Regions from separate parts of the Thermus sp. NMX2.A1 genome, predicted to be linked through region 2. Evidence: riboswitches for the same ligand, from Rfam matches in the RefSeq annotation. Region 2 holds a riboswitch; the other holds the start of a gene.

Region 1 (7,356 bases), on a different contig from region 2:
GCTTCCTCTGGACCCGGCAGTCGGTGCGGTCCTACGAGGGGGTGGTGGTGGAGGGTGAGGACCCCATGGGCCGCCCCCATTACTGGTTTGCCGCCAGGCCCCTAAAGGAGGCGGAGGAGGGAACGGACCGCTGGGCGGTGGAGCAGGGGTTCATCGCCGCCACCCCCCTTAGGCTGGACCTCACCGACGAGGCCAAGCTCCAGCCGGCTTTGGCCCACGATTAGCCCTATTCAGGTCCCGCCCGCCTTCTTTTCAGCTCTCGCAGGCCCGGCAGGAAAGCAGCAGGTCCCGGCTGTAAGCTTGGGCCGCACTGGCGCTGAACTGGTAGTAAAGGGCCTTGAGCCCACCCCTCCAGGCGTGCAGGTACAGCTCGTTCACGTCCTTGGGTGGAGCCTCGGGGTGGATGACCAGGTTGAGGGACTGGCCCTGGTCGATGTACTTCTGCCGGGCGATGGCCAGGTTGACCAGGGTCTTTTGGGAAATCTCGGAAAAGGTCTTGAACACGTCCTTCTCCTCGTCGGAAAGGAAGTCTAGGTGCTGTACCGAGCCATTCCTCTCCAGGATGCTCCGCCACACTTTTTCCTCGTTCTTTCCCTTTGCTTGGAGAAGCTCCTCCAAAAAGGGACTCCTGAAGGCGATTCGGGCCTTTTGCAGGTCCTTGAGGTAGTAGTTGCTGGTGTAGGGCTCGATGGAGGGGGAAACCTGCCCCAGGATGAAGGAGCTGCTCTTGGTGGGGGCGATGGCCAGGAGGGTGGCGTTCCGCCTTTCCATTAGGTCGGCCAGTTCGTCCTCCGGATGGCGCTTCCTAAGCCAGCGGCTCGCCTCCTCCGCCTTTTCCCGGATGGTCTTGAAGATGAGGTTGTTAAGGAAAAGGGCCTCCGCGTTCTCCAGGGGAATCCCCTTGGACTGGAGGTAGCTGTGCCAGCCCAAAACCCCGATCCCGATGGCCCGGTACCGCTTGGCGAAGCGCACCGCCCGCTCCATGTAGGGGATGCCCTCCGCCTTCTCGATGAAGTCGTCCAGCACGGAGTCCAGGAAGATGGTGAGGGTTTCCACGGCGTCCGTGTCCTTCCACTCGTCGAAGTGGAGGAGGTTTAGGGAGGAGAGGCAGCACACGAAGCTTTCCTCGAGGCCCGAGGGGAGCATGATCTCGGTGCACAGGTTGGAGGCGTGGATGGTTTTCCCCAACTTCTTGAAGATCTCCGGAGCCTGGCGGTTGGCGTTGTCCCGGAAGAAGATGTAGGGGATCCCCACCTCGGTGCGACTTTTGAGTACCTTAGCCCACCTTTCCCGTTTCTCCCTGTCCCCGGCGATGGCCTCCTCCAGCCAGGCATCCCCCACGGAAACCCCCCAGAAGAGGGACTGGATCTCCCCTCCTTCCCGCTGGATCTTGAACCACTCCTCGAGGTCCGGGTGCTCGATAGGGAGGTAGGCGGCGCACTGCCCCCGCCGGGTGGAACCCTGGTTGAACACCTCGATCACCCGGTCGAAGAGAGAAGCAAAGGCGTAGGAACCATTGCTTTCCCCGTTGTCCCGGATGGGGGCTCCCCTGGGGCGAAGGGCCCCCAGGTAAACCGAGGTGCCCCCACCCTGTTTGCTCATCATGCCGATCTCCGCCACCGCCCTCAGGATGGAGGCGGTGTCGTCTTCCACGTAGGTGCCGTAGCAGGAGATGGGGAGACCCCGCTTGAGGCCGTAGTTGGCCCAGATGGGGGTGGCCAAGGAGTACCAACCCTTGGCCATGTACTCCTGGAACTTGCGGGAGAAGCCCTCGATGCGGGTCAGGGCCTCCGCCCGGTCGGCGATTTCCTTCACCCTCTTCTCCACCGTCACCCCAGGGAGAAGGTAGCCCCGGCTCATGTAGAGCCTCGTCCATTCATTGGCCCAGTACCAGGGCCGGTATTCCCGCTTGGTCTTGGTCATCCTTCCCTCCTAGAAAAGGCTTTCCGGGTCGTAGCTCTGCACCCTGCGGGCGTAGGCTACGCTCCTCTTGTTGAAGAAGTCCACTTCCTTGTCCGCCAAAAGCTCTAGGTCAAACCACTCCGTATCCCTTAGGCACTCCGTCCGCACGGGGAACGGCGCGGGCAGGCCGTGGAGGGCAAGAACCTGGTTGTACCGCCACTTAAGGAACTCCAGGACCTCCTCTCCCCTCACCGCCTCGGTGTCCCCCCGGGCGAAGATCCACTCCAAAAGGGCCTCCTCCGTGCGAAAGAAGGCCTCTACCCTATCCAGGGCTTCCTCGGTAAAGGAGGGCCCGAAGAGGTCCGGCCGCTCTTCCCTAAGGATCCTGAGGAGCTCTACCCCAAAGAGGCCGTGCAGGTTTTCCTCCTTACTGGTGGCCTCGATGGCGTTGGAGATCCCCTTGAAGCGACCAAGGCGCTTGTTCAGGGCCATAAGCACGTAGAACTGGGAGAAAAGGGAGGCGTGTTCGGTGAAGGCGGAAAAGAGAAGGAGGGCGAGGGCGTGTCCCCTCAGGTCGCCTCGGAAGGCGGACCCCAGGACCGCGGTTAAGTGGCGGTGCCGTTCCCTTAAGGCGGTCTCCTTCTCCAAGGCCTGGGCAAAGCGGTCCTCGAGGGCCAGGAGATCCAAAAGGTGGGCGTAGGCGTTGGCGTGACGCACCTCGCTTTCGGCGAAGGTCATGCCCACCTCGGCCACCTCTGGCTTCGGGAAGACCTCGTAGGTTCGGGCCCAGAAGAGCTTCACGGAAAGCTCCACCTGGGAGATGGCAAGAAGGGAGCGCTCCACCAACGAGCGCACCTCAGGATCAGCCAGGGCGTAGTCCTGGACGTCTGCCGCATAGCTGAACTCCGTGTGGAGCCAGTAGCTGTGCCGGATGGCGTCCCGGTAGGCCAGGAGCTTTGGGTACTGGTAGGGCCGGTAGTGGGGTCTAGGTTCGGTGAGCATGGCCACCTCCTGGGGATTTTCCACCTAGGGCTTGGCGAAGCCGCTTGGCGGCCTCCACCATGTTCCTGAGGTTCGAGATGGCCTCCTGGGGTTTACGGGTTTTTAGACCGCAGTCGGGGTTTACCCACAAGGAGGCCGGGGAAAAGAAGTTGAGATAGCCCTGGAGGCGGGTGAGCATCTCCTCCACCGTGGCTTCCTCTGGCGTGTGCACATCAAATACCCCGGGCCCGATCTCTAGGGGAAGGTCCTTAAGGCTTTGGAGGAAGGCTGGGTCCTGCCGGGCTCCTTCCACGCTCACCACGTCGGGGTCCATGGCCTCCAGGAAAGGCCTTAAGGCGGCGTAATCGGAGTAGCAGAGGTGCTGGTGCACCTGTACCTTGGGTTCCAGATCGCCCACCACCCGATGGAAGGCCTCCTGGGCAAGTTTTAGGTAGCTGGGCTGCTCTTCCCGCCTGAGGGGCATTTTTTCCAGAAGGGCTGGCTCGTCCACCTGGACAAAGCGGATTCCACGGGCGGCCAGGTCCCGCACCTCCTGCCTTAGGGCCTCGGCCAGGGCCATGACCGCCTCAGGGAAGCTAACCCCTTCCGGCAGGTAGCTCCAGGCGGCCAGGGTGATGGGGCCGGTTAGGATGGCCTTCACGGGCTTGGCGGTTAGGCTTTGGGCGTAGAGGGTTTCCCGAAGCACCAGGGGTTCTTGGCGCCGGGGAGGGGCAAAGAGGATGGGAGGGCGCCAGACCCGGCTTCCGTAGGAAAGGACGAAACCCTTCTGGGTGATGAAAAAGCCCTGTAGGCGTTCGGCGAAGAACTCCACCATGTCGCTTCGTTCGGGTTCCCCGTGGACCAGGACGTCCAGGCCCAGCTCCTCCTGCAACCGGATGTTTTCCTCGATGGCTTTTTTGATGTTCTCCCAGTAGGCGGCCTGGTCCAGCTCCCCTGAGCGCAGGCGCCTCCTAAGTTCCCTGAGCTTCCCCGTCTGGGGGAAGCTGCCGATGGTGGTGGTGGGGAAGGGGGGGAGGCCGAGGTCTTGCTGGGCCTGGCGCCGCACCTCCAGGGGGGGCCTAGGGGGAGGTGGGGGAGAAGGGTGGAGCTCCCAGGCGGGAGGCGGGGTGTACCAGGCCCTGGCGGCTTGGTATGCCCTTGAGGGCGAGGTGGCCGCCTCGAGGTGGCCTGCTGGGCCTTGCCCATCCGTCAAGAGCTCTTTGAGGAGGGAAAGTTCCTGTAGCCTTTCCACGGCAAAGGCAAGCCGGCCCTCGAGGGCCTTGGGCAAGGGCTCATCCACCCGCCAGGGCAGATGGAAAAGGGGGGCCTTAGGGGCCAGCCAGACCTCCTGCCCCTCTAGCAGGGGCAGGATCCCTCCTAGGGCCAGGAGATGGGTTCGCCACACGCCTTGCCCCTCCACCACCCCTAGGACCAGGGCCATTCCTGGGGGTAGCTTGGGCAGGGCTTCCCCTACCGGGAAGACCCCAAGGCCCCGCAAGGGAAGGTTGGCCAGGCTCCGAACCACCTCCGAAGCCGGGGGCAGGTAGTAGTAGCTGAGAAGGACCAAAGGTACCCTCTTTGCCAAGGCGGCATAGGCTTTCAGGAGGTGGGGTAGGTCCCGTTCCACCCCATCCAACCCCAGGGCCGGTTCTTGGAGGAGGAAGAGGGTGCCGGCAAAAGGCTCAAGAAGCTCCGCATAGGCCTCCACCAGGGCCTCGAGGTGGTCCTCCACCCTCTCGGGGGGGTTTTGCGCCAGGCGCAGAAGGGTGTAGGGACCGAGCAGGGTGGGAAGGCCTTCCGCCGAGCCTGGGGTTTTTTGGCCAACAGGATAGGGGAAAAAGCCCCGCCTTGGGGTGTAGCGGGGTTTTTCCGGAAGCCGGGGGACCAGGTAGTGGTAGTTGGTGCCAAACCACTTCCTAAGGGGAAGGGCCCCCTTGCCCCGGGCCAGGGCGTAATAGCCTTCCAGGTCAAAAGGTTCCACGGGGTAGACCCCAAGGGCCACCGCCAGGTCCAGCATGGGGTCGTACAGGCTGAGCTCCCCTGCTGGATAAAGGTCCACGTGTTCCCGATAGGTGGCCATCCTGAGACCCTCGAGGTCCTCGAGGGCCTGGAGGAACTCCTCCCTCGGCAAGGAGCCCTGCCAGTAGGCTTCCAGAAGCCGCTTGTACTCCCGGTTAGGGCCCAGCCGGGGAAGGCCAAAAGCCAGGGTCCGGATGTTGCCTTCTAAAGACGCATGGAATTTTTCCCGCATCGCTTACCTCAACTTTCGCATGACCAGGGTAGGGTGGCCCACTGGGAGTTAGGAAAGAGGGGGAACGGAAACCGGCCGCCCCACCTCGTCCACCGCCACCAGCACAAATCCGCCCTTAGCTGCCAGGTAGGGTTCCCTACCCACCTCTATGGGCTCCACCCACATCTCCACCTCCACCCGCATGGAGGTGCGGCCCACCTCTATTACCCGGGCTACAAGCTCCACGATGGAGCCCAGGGGCACGGGGCGCTTGAAGTCCACCGCATCCGAGTGCACCGTCACCACCTTGCGCCTGGCGTGGCGGGTTGCGGCCACGAAGGCTGCCTGGTCCATCCAGGCCATGGCGGTGCCGCCAAAAAGGGTCCCGTAATGGTTGGTTTCCCCAGGGAAAACCGGGTAGACCATGCGCGTTTCCTTCACCACGGACCTCCAGGGCCGTCTTTGGGCCCGTAAAAGCTAAATCATCCCTTCTACCTGCCCAAGGGGAGTAACCCCGTGCTGGGCAAGAACTTGCCTAAGGTCGCCTGGCCCAAGGTCCTTGGGCCACCGGGTTTTGGGGGGTTAGGAGTCTAAGGTCCCACAGGCATCACCACCTTCACCCTTGCCTCGAGGGCTACGGGGTAAGGCCGCGAAGCGGGTACTCGGGCTTCCGGACAGAGCCGGTTACCGTTGCGGGACAGCGCCGGACTTGCACCGGACTTCCCCCACCGCCGGCCGGCGTCCAGGCCTGTCGGCCTGGCATCGCGGCCAAGACACCCTAAGTCTTGGGTGTCTTACCAGTGAAGCTACCATATCTTGAATCCCAGGTCAATAGGCCTAGGCTTCCCCTTTTGGGAATCGGGGATTTGTCCGAGGAGCCCTGGTGGGACGTGCCTCGGAGCCAAAATATAACAGGCCGCCTAAGGTGGCGGCCTGAAGGAAGGAGCATCTGCCAAGTTTCCTGCCCCGAGAGCGTTTAAGGGGTTCAGGGGAGCATGGCCCTAGGCCCAGATGTCCTCGGGGTGAGCCATGCCCACGGGGCGGGCCTTGAGAACCTCGAGGGCCTCTTCCTCGGACATAACCGGGTTCTGGTAGCGAATGCCCAAGGCTTCGCCCATCAGCCGGAAGACATGGGTGTTGTCCAAGAGGCCCAGAGGGAGGAAGCGGAGGCCCTGGCCGTAAAGGGCCAGCATCACCGGGCTTGCCGTGTGCTGGCCGGAGTTCCAGCCGATGTTGGGCCGGTCAGGCTTCTTGGCGTCCTTCTGCACCATGGCCCAGGAAAGGGTGTTGCTGGGCTGGACGCCGTAGCGCACCCCATCGGGGCGGTGGACCTTCTTGGTGATGGCCTCCACCACCATCTGGGCTTCGGCGTCCTCCAAGGTCACGCCCTTCATGGTCCGGAAGGCTTCCTTTACCTGGCTGGGGTCGGGGTTGTTCCCTAGGACACGCAGCATGTGCTCAAAGCTGGCCTTCTGGCCTTCCAGGAGGTCCAGGCCCACGCTGCTTTCCAGGTAGCTTCTGCCCGTTCCGTACAGGGCCCCCGTGCCCGTGGCGTGGTCGGATACCAAGATGAGGAGGGTGTCGGGGTTCCGGTCCGCGAAGGCGGTGAGGAGTTCCAGGGTTTCGTCGGCCGCCAGCACATCCCACAAGGTGGCGGCGGGATCGTTGAGGTGGTTGGCGTGGTCAATGCGCCCGGCTTCCACCTGGAGGACAAACCCATTGCGGTAGGCGGCCAAGCGGGCCAAGGCGGCCTGCACCATCTCCTTGAGGCTCGGTACCTTCACCCCCTGGAAGCGGCGGTCCACCTCGTAGGGCACGTGGCCGTCAGAGAAGATGCCAAGGAGCTTGCTGGCGTTGGAGCGGGCCAGCTCCTCGGGAGTGCGGACCACTCCGTAGCCTGCCTGAGCGAAGGCGGCATACATGTCCTTCTTGTCCTTGCGCTTCTCGGGGTTGAAGAAGCGATCCCCGCCCCCCAGGTAGACCTCGGCCCCAAACTCCAGATACTGGCCCGCGATCCTCTCCTCGGCGTTGCGGTCGGGATTGGAAATCACGAAGCTGGCGGGGGTGGCATGGGTTGCGGTGGTGGTGGTCACCAGCCCCACAGCCTTCCCCATCTCCTTGGCTGCGGCAAAGAAGGGCTTTAAGGGGGTGCCGTCGGCATGTACCGCTAGACCGCCATTGACCGTCTTGACCCCGCAGGAGAAGGCGTTGCCGGCAGCGCTGGATTCGGTGACGTAGCTGGT
Region 2 (11,410 bases):
GTCCGGCCAAAGCCGCCTGGTTGGGGTCGTGAAGGACGGAAAGAATCCCCATCCCCTTGGCAACCAGGTTTTGGAAGAGGGCCAGAAGCCCACCCTGGTATTCCAGGTCCAGGAAGGTGGTGGGTTCGTCCAGAAGGAGGTAGCGGGGCCTCGCCGCCAGGGCCCGGGCCAGAAGAACCCGCTGGCGCTCCCCGCCGGAAAGGCTACCCAGGTACCGGCCCCGGAAACGGGAAGCCCCCGTAACCTCCAAAGCCCACTCCACCGCTTCCACATCCTCCCGCCCCTCGCGCCCCCAAAGGCCCAGGTGGGGAAGCCTTCCTAAGCGCACCACCTCCTCCACCAAGAGCCCCTCCGGGTAGGGGCCTCCCTGGGGCAGGTAGGCGAGGAGCCGGCCCCGGGCATAGCTTCCATAACCCCGAAGGGGCTTCCCCTCCAGAAAGACCCCCCCTGCCCTGGGCCGGAGGAGCCCCGCCATAACCCTCAGAAGGGTGCTCTTCCCCGATCCATTGGGGCCCAAAAGGGTCACCCACTCCCCCGGCCTTACGGCCAGGTCCACCCCTAAGAGGGCATAGGGCCCCACGATCCCCTTGGCCTCAAGCCCTTCCACGCCGCCTCCACATCAGGTACAGGAAGAATGGCCCCCCAAGAAGAGTGGTCACCACCCCCACGGGAAGCTCCGCCGGCCGGGTAAGGGTGCGGGCCAGGAGGTCCGCCAGCGTTAGGAGAACCGCCCCGCCTAGGGCAGAAGCAGGCAGAAGCAACCGGTAATCCTCGCCCAAGAGGCGCCGGAGGAGATGGGGGGTAATCAGGCCCACGAAGCCGATGATCCCCGCCTGGGCCACGGCAGCAGCCACCAACAGGCTTGCGGCAAGGAGGAGGAGGAGTTTCAGGCCCTCGAGGGGTAGCCCCATACTCCGGGCCACCTCCTCCCCCAGCTGGAGGGCGTTCAACACCCGCCCTAAAAGCAAGAGCGGGGGAAGGGCCAGAAGGAAAAAAAGGACCATGGCCTTCACCGAAGGCCAGCCCATGAAGGCCAGGTTGCCCAGGGTGTAGGCGAAGACCGCCCGCACCCGGTCGGCGTCCTGCATCATCAGGTAGGTGGTGGCCCCGGTCAGAACGCTCCCCACCACCACCCCTGCCAGAACCAGCTCCCCCGTCCGGGCCGCCCCCCCTGCCAGAACCAGGGTGAGGAAGCTGGCGGAGAGGGCCCCGAGGAACCCGAAGAGGGTAGCGGAAAGGGGCAGGCTTTGGAAGATGGCGTGCTGGGCAAAGGCGGGGGCCAGGCCCCCCAGCAAGCTGGCCAGAAGGGCCACGGCGAAGGCCGCTCCCGCCGCCGAGCCCATGAGATAGGGGTCGGCCAGGGGATTGCGGAAAAGCCCCTGGAAGCTGGCCCCCGCCATCCCCAAGGCCGCCCCCACCAGCATCCCCCCCAGGACCCTGGGGAGCCGCATCTCCGTGACGATGGGATTCTCCTTTAGGCCCAAAAGGGCCTGGAGCACCTCGCCCGGCGGCAGGCTCACCGCCCCCATGGCTACCCCCAACACCAGGGCCAGGAGGAGCAGGAGGAGGAGCCAGAAAAAGACCAGGCTCCGCCTAAGGGCCAGGGGGAGGGCCCGGGTCATGGCCTAACGCCCATGGAAGCAATCCACCAGAAGCCTAAGCCCTTGGGCCACCCGGGGGCCTGGGCGGGAGAGGAGGCTATCCTGACCCTCGGTAAACACGCAGATGCGCCCTATCTGCACCGCCTTCACCCGGCTCCAGCCAGGCCTGGCCCGGATGGTTTCCAGGGCACCCGGGTAGGTGGCCACGATCACCTCGGGGTTCTTCTCCACCACGAACTCGGGGGCGATCTTGGGGAAAAGACCCAGCTCCTTGGGGATGATGTTCACCCCCCGGGCCTTTTGGATCAGGACCCCGATGAAGCTCTCCGGACCCACGGTGTAGGGAGTGGGGTCGATCTCATAGTAAACCCGGGGCCGGGTCGTGGCCTTGGCCGCACGGGACTCCTCCTGGTACACCTCCCGCTGAATCTGGGCCACCAGGCGCTCCGCCTGGGCCTCGAGGCCAAGAAGCCTCCCCAGGGTGCGGGTGGTGCGGAAGATGTCCTCGTAGGTCTCGGTGCGCACCGCATACACCGTTAGGCCCGCCCGCTCCAGGGTTTCGTACAAACGCCCGTACTTGGAAACCAGAACCAGATCCGGCTTCAGAGAAACGATGAACTCGGGGTTGGGATTGTAAAGCCCCCCCGCCTTGGGCAGGGCCTTCACCCTCTCGGGCCAGTCGGAGTAGTCGTCGGTGGCCACGATGCGGTCGCAAGCCCCTAGGGCGCAGACCGTTTCCGTCACCGAGGGCAACATGGTGACGATCCGTTTGGGCGGTGCCTTGACCGTGACCGTGCGCCCTAGGTCGTCGGTGAGGGTAAGGGGAAAAGCAAAGGCCAGCGCCAGAAGAACCGAAAGAACCGAAAGAACTCTCCTCATGCCTACCTCCCTAAGGCCGCTAGGGCCAGGCCCGGGGGAGGTAGGGAAAACCCCTGCCGGAAAGCGGCAGGGGCGCAAATGGCTTTGCAAACCCCCATCGCTCCCCCATCCGCGTGAGGTGCCCGCCTCGGGGTCTGGCGGGCGGCCCTGGCAGGTATTCGGGCTTCCGGCCTGCGAAGCTTAAGCCCAAAGCGTGGCCGGTTACCGTTGCGGGACAGCGCCGGACTTGCACCGGACTTCCCCACTTTAAGCCTGGACTACGCGCCCAGGCACCAGGGCAACGGACCTGGCTTTGAGGCCCTAGCGGGCCTTAAGGCCAGGCTAAGCCTAATGGGGCAAAAAGGCAAGGGCTTGACACATTCGGGGACGGGTGATTTACTTAGTCCCGAGAACGAACTAAAGGGCAAAGGGAAAGGAACTGGGATGCGCAAAGGGGACACGCGGGAAATCCGCAGGCTCAACCGCCGGGCTATTCTGGCCCACCTGAGGCGGGGCCCCCTTACCCGGGCGGACCTTTCCCGGCTTACCGGTTTGGCTAAAAGCGCGGTAAGCCGCCTGGTGGATGAGCTTTTACAGGAGGGCCTTCTGGAGGAAGGGGCCTTTACCTCTCCCCCCGTGGGCCGGCCCGGCACCCTCTTGCACCTACGCCCTGGCGCCCGCTTTGCCCTAGGCGCGGAACTGGGGGTGGAGGAAACCGTCCTTCTGGCCCTGAACTGGCGGGGAGAGGTTCTATGGGCCAAGGAATGGAGCCACCCCCGGGAGGCCGGTCCCAGGGAACGTCTGGAACGGCTTCTGCAGGAGATTCTTCCCCATGTACCGGGGCCCTTGGGCCTGGGGTTCACCCTGCCTGGGGTGGTGGTGGAGGACCGGCTCCTCCTGGTCCCCAACCTGGGCTGGAAAAACCTGGACCTCCGGCCCCTGCTTTCCCACTTTCCCCTGCCCACGGCCTTGGAAAACGATGCCAAGGCCTCGGCCCTGTCCGAGGTCTTCTTTCACGGCGAGGCTAACCTCGCCTACCTGGTGCTCAGCACGGGCTTGGGAATCGGGGTGGTATCGGATAGCCGGATCCTGCGGGGAGCGGGTGGGGCCGCTGGGGAGCTGGGCCACTGGCTCGGCCAGGGGCACAAGCCCTGCGCCTGCGGCCGGGTGGGGTGCCTGGAAACCGAACTGGGCCTCGGTGCCCTCTTGGAGCATTACCGGTCCCTGGGCGGAAAGGCGGGGGCCCTCGAGGCCCTGCTCCAGCAGGCCAAGCAGGGGGAGGCTTTGGCCCTCGAGGCCATCCATCATCTGGGCGAGGCCTTGGGGCGGTTCCTCGCCAACCTGGCGGTGGCCTACGACCCGGCCCGGGTGGTCATAGGGGGCAAGGCGGCCGAGTTCTTCCCCTACCTGGAGCAATCCTTGCGCCAGTCCTTGGCGGCCCATGCCTTCCTGGAAGCCCATCGTTCCTTGCCCGTGCAACCTTCCCTTTATGGTCACCTGGCCCCGGCGGTGGGTGGGGCTAGCCTCTTTTTGGTGAGGTTTTTCGAGCTGGGCGGCCTGTGGGCAGAAAGCCCACGTCGCAATGGAGGTAGGTATGAGGAAGTGGCTTTTGGCGATCGGCGTGGCCTTGGGGCTTAGCGCCCTGGCCCAGACGGGCAAGCTGGAGATCTTCTCCTGGTGGGCGGGAGACGAAGGCCCGGCCCTCGAGGCCCTCATCCGGCTTTATAAGCAAAAGTATCCCGGTGTGGAGGTCATCAACGCCACGGTTACCGGCGGGGCAGGGGTGAACGCCAAGGCGGTCCTGAAGACCCGCATGCTGGGCGGTGACCCGCCCGATACCTTCCAGGTGCACGCCGGGCAGGAACTCATCGGCACCTGGGTGGTGGCCGACCGCATGGAGGACCTCACCAGCCTCTTCCGGCAGGAGGGTTGGCTCCAAGCCTTCCCCAAGGGCCTCATCGACCTCCTCTCCTACAAGGGAGGCATCTGGAGCGTGCCCGTCAACATCCACCGCTCCAACGTCATGTGGTACATCCCCGCCAAGCTGAAGGAATGGGGGGTGACCCCGCCCAAGACCTGGGCGGAGTTCCTCGCCACCTGCCAGACCTTGAAGCGGAAGGGCCTTGAAGCACCCTTGGCCCTGGGCGAGAACTGGACCCAGCAGCACCTTTGGGAAAGCGTGGCCCTGGCCACCCTGGGAGCCGACGGCTGGAATAACCTCTGGAGCGGCAAGCTAAAGTTCACCGACCCCAAGGCGGTGGCCGTATGGGAAACCTTTGGCAAGGTGCTGGATTGCGCCAACAAGGACGCCGCGGGGCTTTCCTGGCAACAGGCGGTGGACCGGGTAGTCCAGGGCAAGGCCGCTTTCAACATCATGGGCGACTGGGCCGCCGGCTACATGAGCACCACGCTGAAGCTGAAGCCCGGTGTGGACTTCGCCTGGGCCCCCTCCCCCGGCACCCAAGGGGTCTTCATGATGCTCTCCGACTCCTTTGGCCTGCCCAAGGGAGCCAAGAACCGGCAAAACGCCATCAACTGGCTCAAGTTGGTGGGCTCCAAGGAGGGCCAGGACACCTTTAACCCCCTGAAGGGCTCCATCTCCGCCCGGCTGGACTCCGACCCCGCCAAGTACAACGCCTACGGCCAGGCGGCGATGAAGGACTGGAAGTCCAACCGCATCGTGGGCTCTTTGGTCCACGGGGCCGTGGCTCCGGAAAGCTTCATGAGCCAGTTCGGCACCGTGATGGAGATCTTCCTGCAGACCAAGAGCCCCCAGGCGGCCGCCAACGCCGCCCAGGCCATCGCCAACCAGGTGGGCTTGGGCCGCTAAGCTTCCTCGGCCCGTGGGGGCAAAAGCCCCCACGGGCTTTTCCGGAGAGAGCATGCGCGACCGGATCGTAGCCTTCCTGGTCCTCCTCCCCTCCTTGGTGGCCGTGGGCATCTTCGTCTACGGATTCATCGGGCAAAACCTCTGGGTTTCCCTCACCGACTGGGGAAAGAACCCAGCCCAGGCCCTGGCCCTGAGGCCAGAGCTCCACTTCGTGGGCCTGGAAAACTACCGTGAACTCTTCACCGGCTTCGTGGACGTGCGTTTCCGCCAAAGCGTGGTCAACCTCATCTTCTTCACCCTCTTTTTCATGGGGGGAAGCCTGGGCCTAGGCCTCCTCCTGGCCATGGCCCTGGACCGCGGGCCCAAGGGAGAAGGCCTTTTCCGCACCGTCTTCCTCTTTCCCATGGCCCTCTCCTTCGTGGTCACCGGCACCATCTGGCGCTGGCTCTTGCAGCCCCAAGGTGGGATCAACGTCCTGCCCACCCTCTTTGGCCTACCCCCCTTCCACTTCCCCTGGCTCACCACCAGGCAGCAGACCTGGGTCTTTGACTGGAACCAACTGCCCTTTTACACCGCCTTGGCGGTGGGCCTAACCCTCTTGTACGTGGCTTGGAAAGCCCACCAGGAAGGGGAAAGGAAGCGGCTTTTCTGGAGCCTGTTGTCCAGCGGGGTCCTCCTGGTTTGGGCCTTCACCCTGGGCAGGACCACCCACCTTCTCCCCTACCCCGAGCCCCACGGCTTCAGCCTAGCCCTGGTGGGGGTGATTCTGGCGGCGGTCTGGCAGATGTCCGGCTACACCATGGCCCTTTATCTGGCGGGTCTAAGGGGAATCCCCGTGGAGGTGCTGGAAGCGGCCAAGGTGGACGGGGCCAGCGAGTGGCAGACCTACCGGCACGTCATCCTTCCCCTCCTCGCCCCCATCACCCTTTCCGCCATGATCGTCCTGGGGCACATCGCCCTGAAGATCTTTGACCTCATCTTCGCCATGGCCGGGTTGGATTACGCCCCCACCGATGTACCCGCCATCTACATGTACCTCCTCGCCTTCCGCGGCAACCAGTTCGCCAAGGGGGCGGCCATCGGCATACTCCTCTTGCTCTTGGTGGCCTTGGTGGTCATCCCCTACCTGGTAAGCCAGCTTCGGAAGGAGGTCAGGCGCTGATGGGCCGGTTCTTCCTGTACGCCTTCTTACTCCTCGCCACCCTCTTCTTCCTTCTCCCCGTCTATCTGGTGATCCTCACCGCCCTGAAGGAACCCGCCAAGATTACCCTGGACACGGTCTGGCGCTGGCCGGACCCCGTGTACTGGGAAAGCTTCAAAATCGCCTGGGATGCCTTCCGGCCCAAGTTCCAAAACAGCGTGGTCCTGGCCCTTTCCGCCACGGCGCTGTCCGCCCTGGTGGGAGCCCTCAACGGCTACGTCCTGGCCAAGTGGCCCTTTAGGGGTTCTAACCTCCTGTTTGCCCTCATGCTCTTCGGGATGTTCATCCCCTACCAGAGCATCCTCATCCCCCTTTTCCAGTTCGTAAAGGCCATAGGCCTTTACGGCACCCTATGGGGCCTCATCCTGGTCCACGTGGTCTACGGCATCCCCATCGTCACCCTTATCTTCAAGAACTACTACAGTGAAATCCCCGATGAGCTGGTGGAGGCTGCCCGCATAGACGGGGCAGGCTTCTTCGGCATCTTCCGCCACGTAATCCTGCCCCTTTCTGCCCCCGCCTTCGTGGTGGTGGCCATCTGGCAGTTCACCCAGATCTGGAACGAGTTCCTCTTCGCCGTGACCCTGACCCGGCCGGAAAGCCAGCCCATCACCGTGGCCCTGGCGCAACTGGCAGGCGGTGAGGCAGTGAAGTGGAACCTGCCCATGGCCGGGGCCATTCTGGCCGCTTTACCCACCCTTCTGGTCTACATCTTCCTGGGCCGGTACTTCCTTCGGGGGCTCCTGGCTGGCTCGGTAAAGGGGTAGACTCCTGCCATGCGCGCCTGGGTGCAAGAACGCCTTCAAGGCCCCATGACCTTTAAGGAGATCCCCGACCCCACGCCGGGCCCGGGAGAGGTAGTGCTGGAAGTGGAGGCGGTGGGCCTGAACTTCGCCGACCACCTCATGCGGCTTGGCGGATACCTCACCCGGATTCATCCGCCCTTCGTGCCGGGCATGGAGGTGGTGGGCCGGGTGGAGGGGCGGCGCTTTGCCGCCTTGGTAGGGCATGGGGCCCTGGCGGAGAAGGTAGCCGTGCCCAGGGAAGCCCTTCTACCCGTGCCCGAGGGGCTCTCCCCGGAGGAGGCCGCCGCCTACCCGGTTTCCTTCCTCACCGCCTACCTGGCCCTGAGGCAGGCGGGGGCCAAGCCCGGGGAAAAGGTCCTGGTGCAGGCAGCGGCGGGAGCTTTGGGAACAGCTTCGGTGCAGGTGGCAAAGGCCATGGGCCTAAAGGTGCTGGCCTCCGCCTCGAGGCCCGAGAAGCTGGATCTTCCCCAGGCCCTGGGGGCTGAGGCCGTCGCCACCTATGCGGAGCTCCCCGAAAAGGCCAAGGCATTCGGCGGGGTGGATATCCTTCTGGAGGTGCGGGGTAACCAGCTGGAGGAAAGCCTTTCCCTTCTGAACCCAGGGGGAAGGCTGGTCTATATTGGGGCCGCCGAGGGAGAGGTGGCGCCCCTGAATCCCTTGCGCCTCATGCGGAGGAACCTCACGGTAATGGGCTTTTGGCTTGCTCCCCTCCTCAGGGAAAAAGCCCTGGTGCAGGAGGCCTTGCGGTTTCTCCTGCCCCGTTTGGGCAGGGAGCTCAAGCCCGTGGTGGGAAGGGTTTTCCCCTTCCCCGAGGCTGAAGCCGCCTTCCAAGCCCTCCTGGACCGGGGCCATGTGGGCAAGATCGTCGTCCGCCTTTAGTCCAAGCCCAGGAGGTGCCGCACCGCCGCCAGGTCAAAAAGGGCGTGGCCCACGCTCTTGAAAAGCACGGGGTCCCCTTCCGACCGCTTGCCCAAAAGGGCTTCCCTTAAGGTCACCACCGGCTTGGAAAGACCCTGAAGCTCCCCGGCCTCCACCAGGGCATCCTCCGTGTCGCAATAAACCGCCGCCCGCTCCACCAAGGCCCTTGGCACCTCGCGCATCGCCGGGCGGAAGCTCCCCACGGCGGCGATGAAGGTGCCCTCCGGCACCCTCTCGGGTAGGACGGGGGTGGAGCTCGATGTGGCCGTGACGATGAAGGCCACCTCCTCAGGCACCTCAGGGGCCACCCACTCCTCCGCCTCGAGGCCCATACCCCTGGCCTTGGCCAAAAGGGCCTCGGTCCGCTCCCTGCTCCTTCCCCGGATCCACACCCGGCGCAGGGCAAATCCCTCGGCGAAGGCCTCGAGGTGGGCTTCCCCCTGAACCCCAGGCCCCACCAGGAGCAGGGCCCCCTCTTGCCTGGGAGCAAGAAGCCGGGCCGCGAGAAGGGAAAGGGCAGCGGTGCGCCTTTTCGTGATCTCTTCCCCCGGCAGGTGAACAACCTCCCCGGTATCCAGCCTCCTGACCCAGACCTCCGCCTGCACCGCAGGCTGGCGGTGGGCCTCGGGCTGTTCCCTTCGGGAAGCCTCCACCGTGACCAGCTTGCAAAGGGCCACCTCTTGGTCTGCGGCGGGCATCACCAAAAACCGCCCTCCCGGGATGGGAAGGACCTGCCTTCTCGGAACCTCCGCCTTCCGGAGAAGCACCCTTTCTATAGCCTTGGAAAGCGCCAGATAGCCTGCCATGCCTTTAGAATGCCTCACATGCAGGCCCTTCTCAACACGGTTCTTCCCGTGGCCCTGGTGATCTTCTCCGGGTATCTGATGGAAAAGCGCATCCCCATGGACCTCACCACCTTAAGCCGCCTTACCCTCTACCTCCTGGTGCCCGCCCTCATCTTCGACGCCATGTACCGGGCGGAGTACTCCCGGGAAGGCCTGGTGGGCCTTGCCTTGGGCTTTACCCTCACCTACCTCCTCCTCTTTCTGGCCATCACCGGGATGGCCAGGCTCCTTGGCCTCTCCCCCGAGGCCGCCAAGTCCCTTCTCGTCTGCAGCCTGTTCCCCAACTCCGGCAACATGGGGCTTTCCCTGGTCTACTTTGCCCTGGGAGAAGAGGGCCTGAGACGGGCCGTAGTGTACTTCATCCTCTCCAGCGTGGTCATGTTCGGCCTGGGACCGGCCTTCATACGGGGAGGCGGCCTCAAGGAAGGGCTCCTTTTCACCCTGCGCCTGCCCCTCTTTTACGCCCTCCTTCTGGGCCTGCTGCTGAAGACCCTGGGGGTAAGCCTTCCCTTCCGCCTGGACGAGGGCCTACGCCTCATGGGCCAGGCGGCCATCCCCGTTCTCCTCCTCACCCTGGGAATGCAGATGAGCCAGACCCGCTTCCAGGTGGGGGCCTTTGAGGGAGTGGCCAGCAGCCTGCGGCTCCTTGTGGCCCCCCTTCTGGCCTACGGGGTGGGGTTCATCCTGGGCCTTCCCCGCCTGGAGCACCAGGTCCTGGTCCTGCAGTCGGCCACCCCAGTGGCGGTGAACGCCTTCCTCCTCACGCGGGAGTTTGGGGGGGAAGCCTTGCGGGTGGCCAGGAGCGTGGTGGTTTCCACCTTCCTAGCCTTCTTGACCATTCCCCTTTTTCTCCTCCTCATCGGGGTCCGGTAGCCTGGGCATCCCCAGGTCCAGCTGGAAAAGAACCCCCTCCACCCAAAGCCCCACCAGGCGGTGGTAGCCCTGGCTCAAGGGAAAGGAAACCCGGTAGGAGCCCACCTCCTCTAGAAAGAGGGTTTTCTCCTGGAGCAAGGCCTCCTCCCGGAACCACTTGAGGTGAAGGTAGCCCGGGGAAGGAAGGCGCTCCACCCTGAGGACCAGGATGGCCTCCTCCGCGCCCTTCTCCAGGCGGGCCACCACAAAAGGCCTTTCCGGGGGCAGGGGCTTGCCCGGGTCCAGGGGGAGGAAGGTGTAGCGGCAGCCCGCAAGGAAGAGGAGGACCACACCCCCAAGCCAGCCGAAGGTCTTCATCTCCCCTCCCCGGCGGTGCACAGGGCGAGGAGGGCGATGGCTGCCGTTTCCGCCCGCAGAATCCTCTGGCCCAGGAAGACCGGGGTAAAGCCCTTTTCCTGCAAAAGCTCCACCTCCTCCTCCGCAAATCCGCCTTCCGGTCCCACGGCCAAGGCCAGGGACTTCCCAAGGTCCAGCACCTCCCGAACCAGGCTTCTTGCTCCCACATGGGCCACCATACCCTGCTCCACCTTCGGAAGGGCGTTCAGGGGAATGGGAGGCAGGACCTCGGGCACCCTTAGCCTTCCCGACTGTTTGGCTGCCTCCACGGCGATGGCCTGAAGCCTTTTCAGCTTCCCCTCCCCCATCTCCTTGGGCACGGAGTGCCGGGTGACGAGGGGCTGGATGCGGGTGGCCCCGAGCTCCGTGGCCGCGCGCACCACCTCGGCGAGCTTGTCCCCCTTTAAAAGAGCGGGGTAGAGGGCCACCTCCACCCCCACCTCCCGCTCCGGGCGCCGTTCCTCCAGGATGCGGTAGCGCACCGGTGGCCCCAGCTCCACCACCTCCGCCAGGGCCTCCCGGTCCACGTCAAAGACGGTGAACCGGTCCCCCACCTTGGCCCGCAGCACCTCCAGGAGGTGCCGGCTTTCCCTTAAGGGAAGCACCCCGGTAAGGCCTGGGCTATGGGCGCGGTGCGGGCGCATGGCTCAGATCCCGTAGGCCAGCAACACCCACTCTCCTTCCCTCTCCTCCTCCAGGAGGGAGAAGCCTTCCCTGGCCATGGCCTCCTTCACCAGGGAGGCCTTTTCCAAAAGGATCCCCGTGAGGAGGAGCCTCCCCCCAGGGGCCAAGGCCTTTGGATAAAGGGGGGCCAGCTCCCGGTGAAGCTCCGCAAACAGGTTGGCCACCAGGAGATCAAAGGGCCCGTGAGGTAGGGCTTCCTCGAGGCTACCCGGGAGGAAGCAGACCCCGGCCCCGTTTCTTCTGGCGTTCTCCTCCGCCTGGGGAAGCACGGTTTCGTCAATATCCACCCCCAAGGCCTTGCCCCCCAGCTTGGCGGCGGCGATGGCCAGGATGCCCGAGCCCGTGCCCAGGTCCAGCACCCTTTCCCCAGGACGCAGGTGGCGGGCCAAGGCGGAAAG

What was found. Region 2 has a riboswitch for cobalamin ahead of TNMX_RS01725 (ABC transporter substrate-binding protein). Riboswitches for the same ligand answer to the same signal wherever they lie in the genome.
Region 1: another riboswitch for cobalamin. It lies ahead of TNMX_RS07680 (acyl-CoA thioesterase); the one in region 2 lies ahead of TNMX_RS01725 (ABC transporter substrate-binding protein).

The regions. Positions count from the first base shown of each region.
Region 1 covers NZ_ATNI01000072.1:143-7,498, reverse strand. Annotated here, with positions in the region: gene surE (5'/3'-nucleotidase SurE) at 1-224, shown strand, start outside; gene TNMX_RS07695 (ribonucleoside-diphosphate reductase subunit alpha) at 253-1,923, opposite strand; gene TNMX_RS07690 (ribonucleotide-diphosphate reductase subunit beta) at 1,933-2,904, opposite strand; gene metE (5-methyltetrahydropteroyltriglutamate--homocysteine S-methyltransferase) at 2,888-5,134, opposite strand; gene TNMX_RS07680 (acyl-CoA thioesterase) at 5,183-5,539, opposite strand; cobalamin riboswitch at 5,749-5,901, opposite strand; partial or broken gene TNMX_RS07675 (alkaline phosphatase) at 6,115-7,356, opposite strand, start outside.
Region 2 covers NZ_ATNI01000027.1:8,708-20,117, forward strand. Annotated here, with positions in the region: gene TNMX_RS01715 (ABC transporter ATP-binding protein) at 1-607, opposite strand, end outside; gene TNMX_RS01720 (iron ABC transporter permease) at 594-1,622, opposite strand; gene TNMX_RS01725 (ABC transporter substrate-binding protein) at 1,626-2,480, opposite strand; cobalamin riboswitch at 2,612-2,772, opposite strand; gene TNMX_RS01730 (ROK family transcriptional regulator) at 2,904-4,097, shown strand; gene TNMX_RS01735 (ABC transporter substrate-binding protein) at 4,054-5,289, shown strand; gene TNMX_RS01740 (carbohydrate ABC transporter permease) at 5,342-6,451, shown strand; gene TNMX_RS01745 (carbohydrate ABC transporter permease) at 6,451-7,257, shown strand; gene TNMX_RS01750 (NADPH:quinone oxidoreductase family protein) at 7,267-8,175, shown strand; gene TNMX_RS01755 (ornithine cyclodeaminase) at 8,172-9,020, opposite strand; gene TNMX_RS01760 (AEC family transporter) at 9,030-9,932, shown strand; gene TNMX_RS01765 (hypothetical protein) at 9,882-10,289, opposite strand; gene TNMX_RS01770 (16S rRNA (uracil(1498)-N(3))-methyltransferase) at 10,286-10,972, opposite strand; gene TNMX_RS01775 (50S ribosomal protein L11 methyltransferase) at 10,976-11,410, opposite strand, start outside.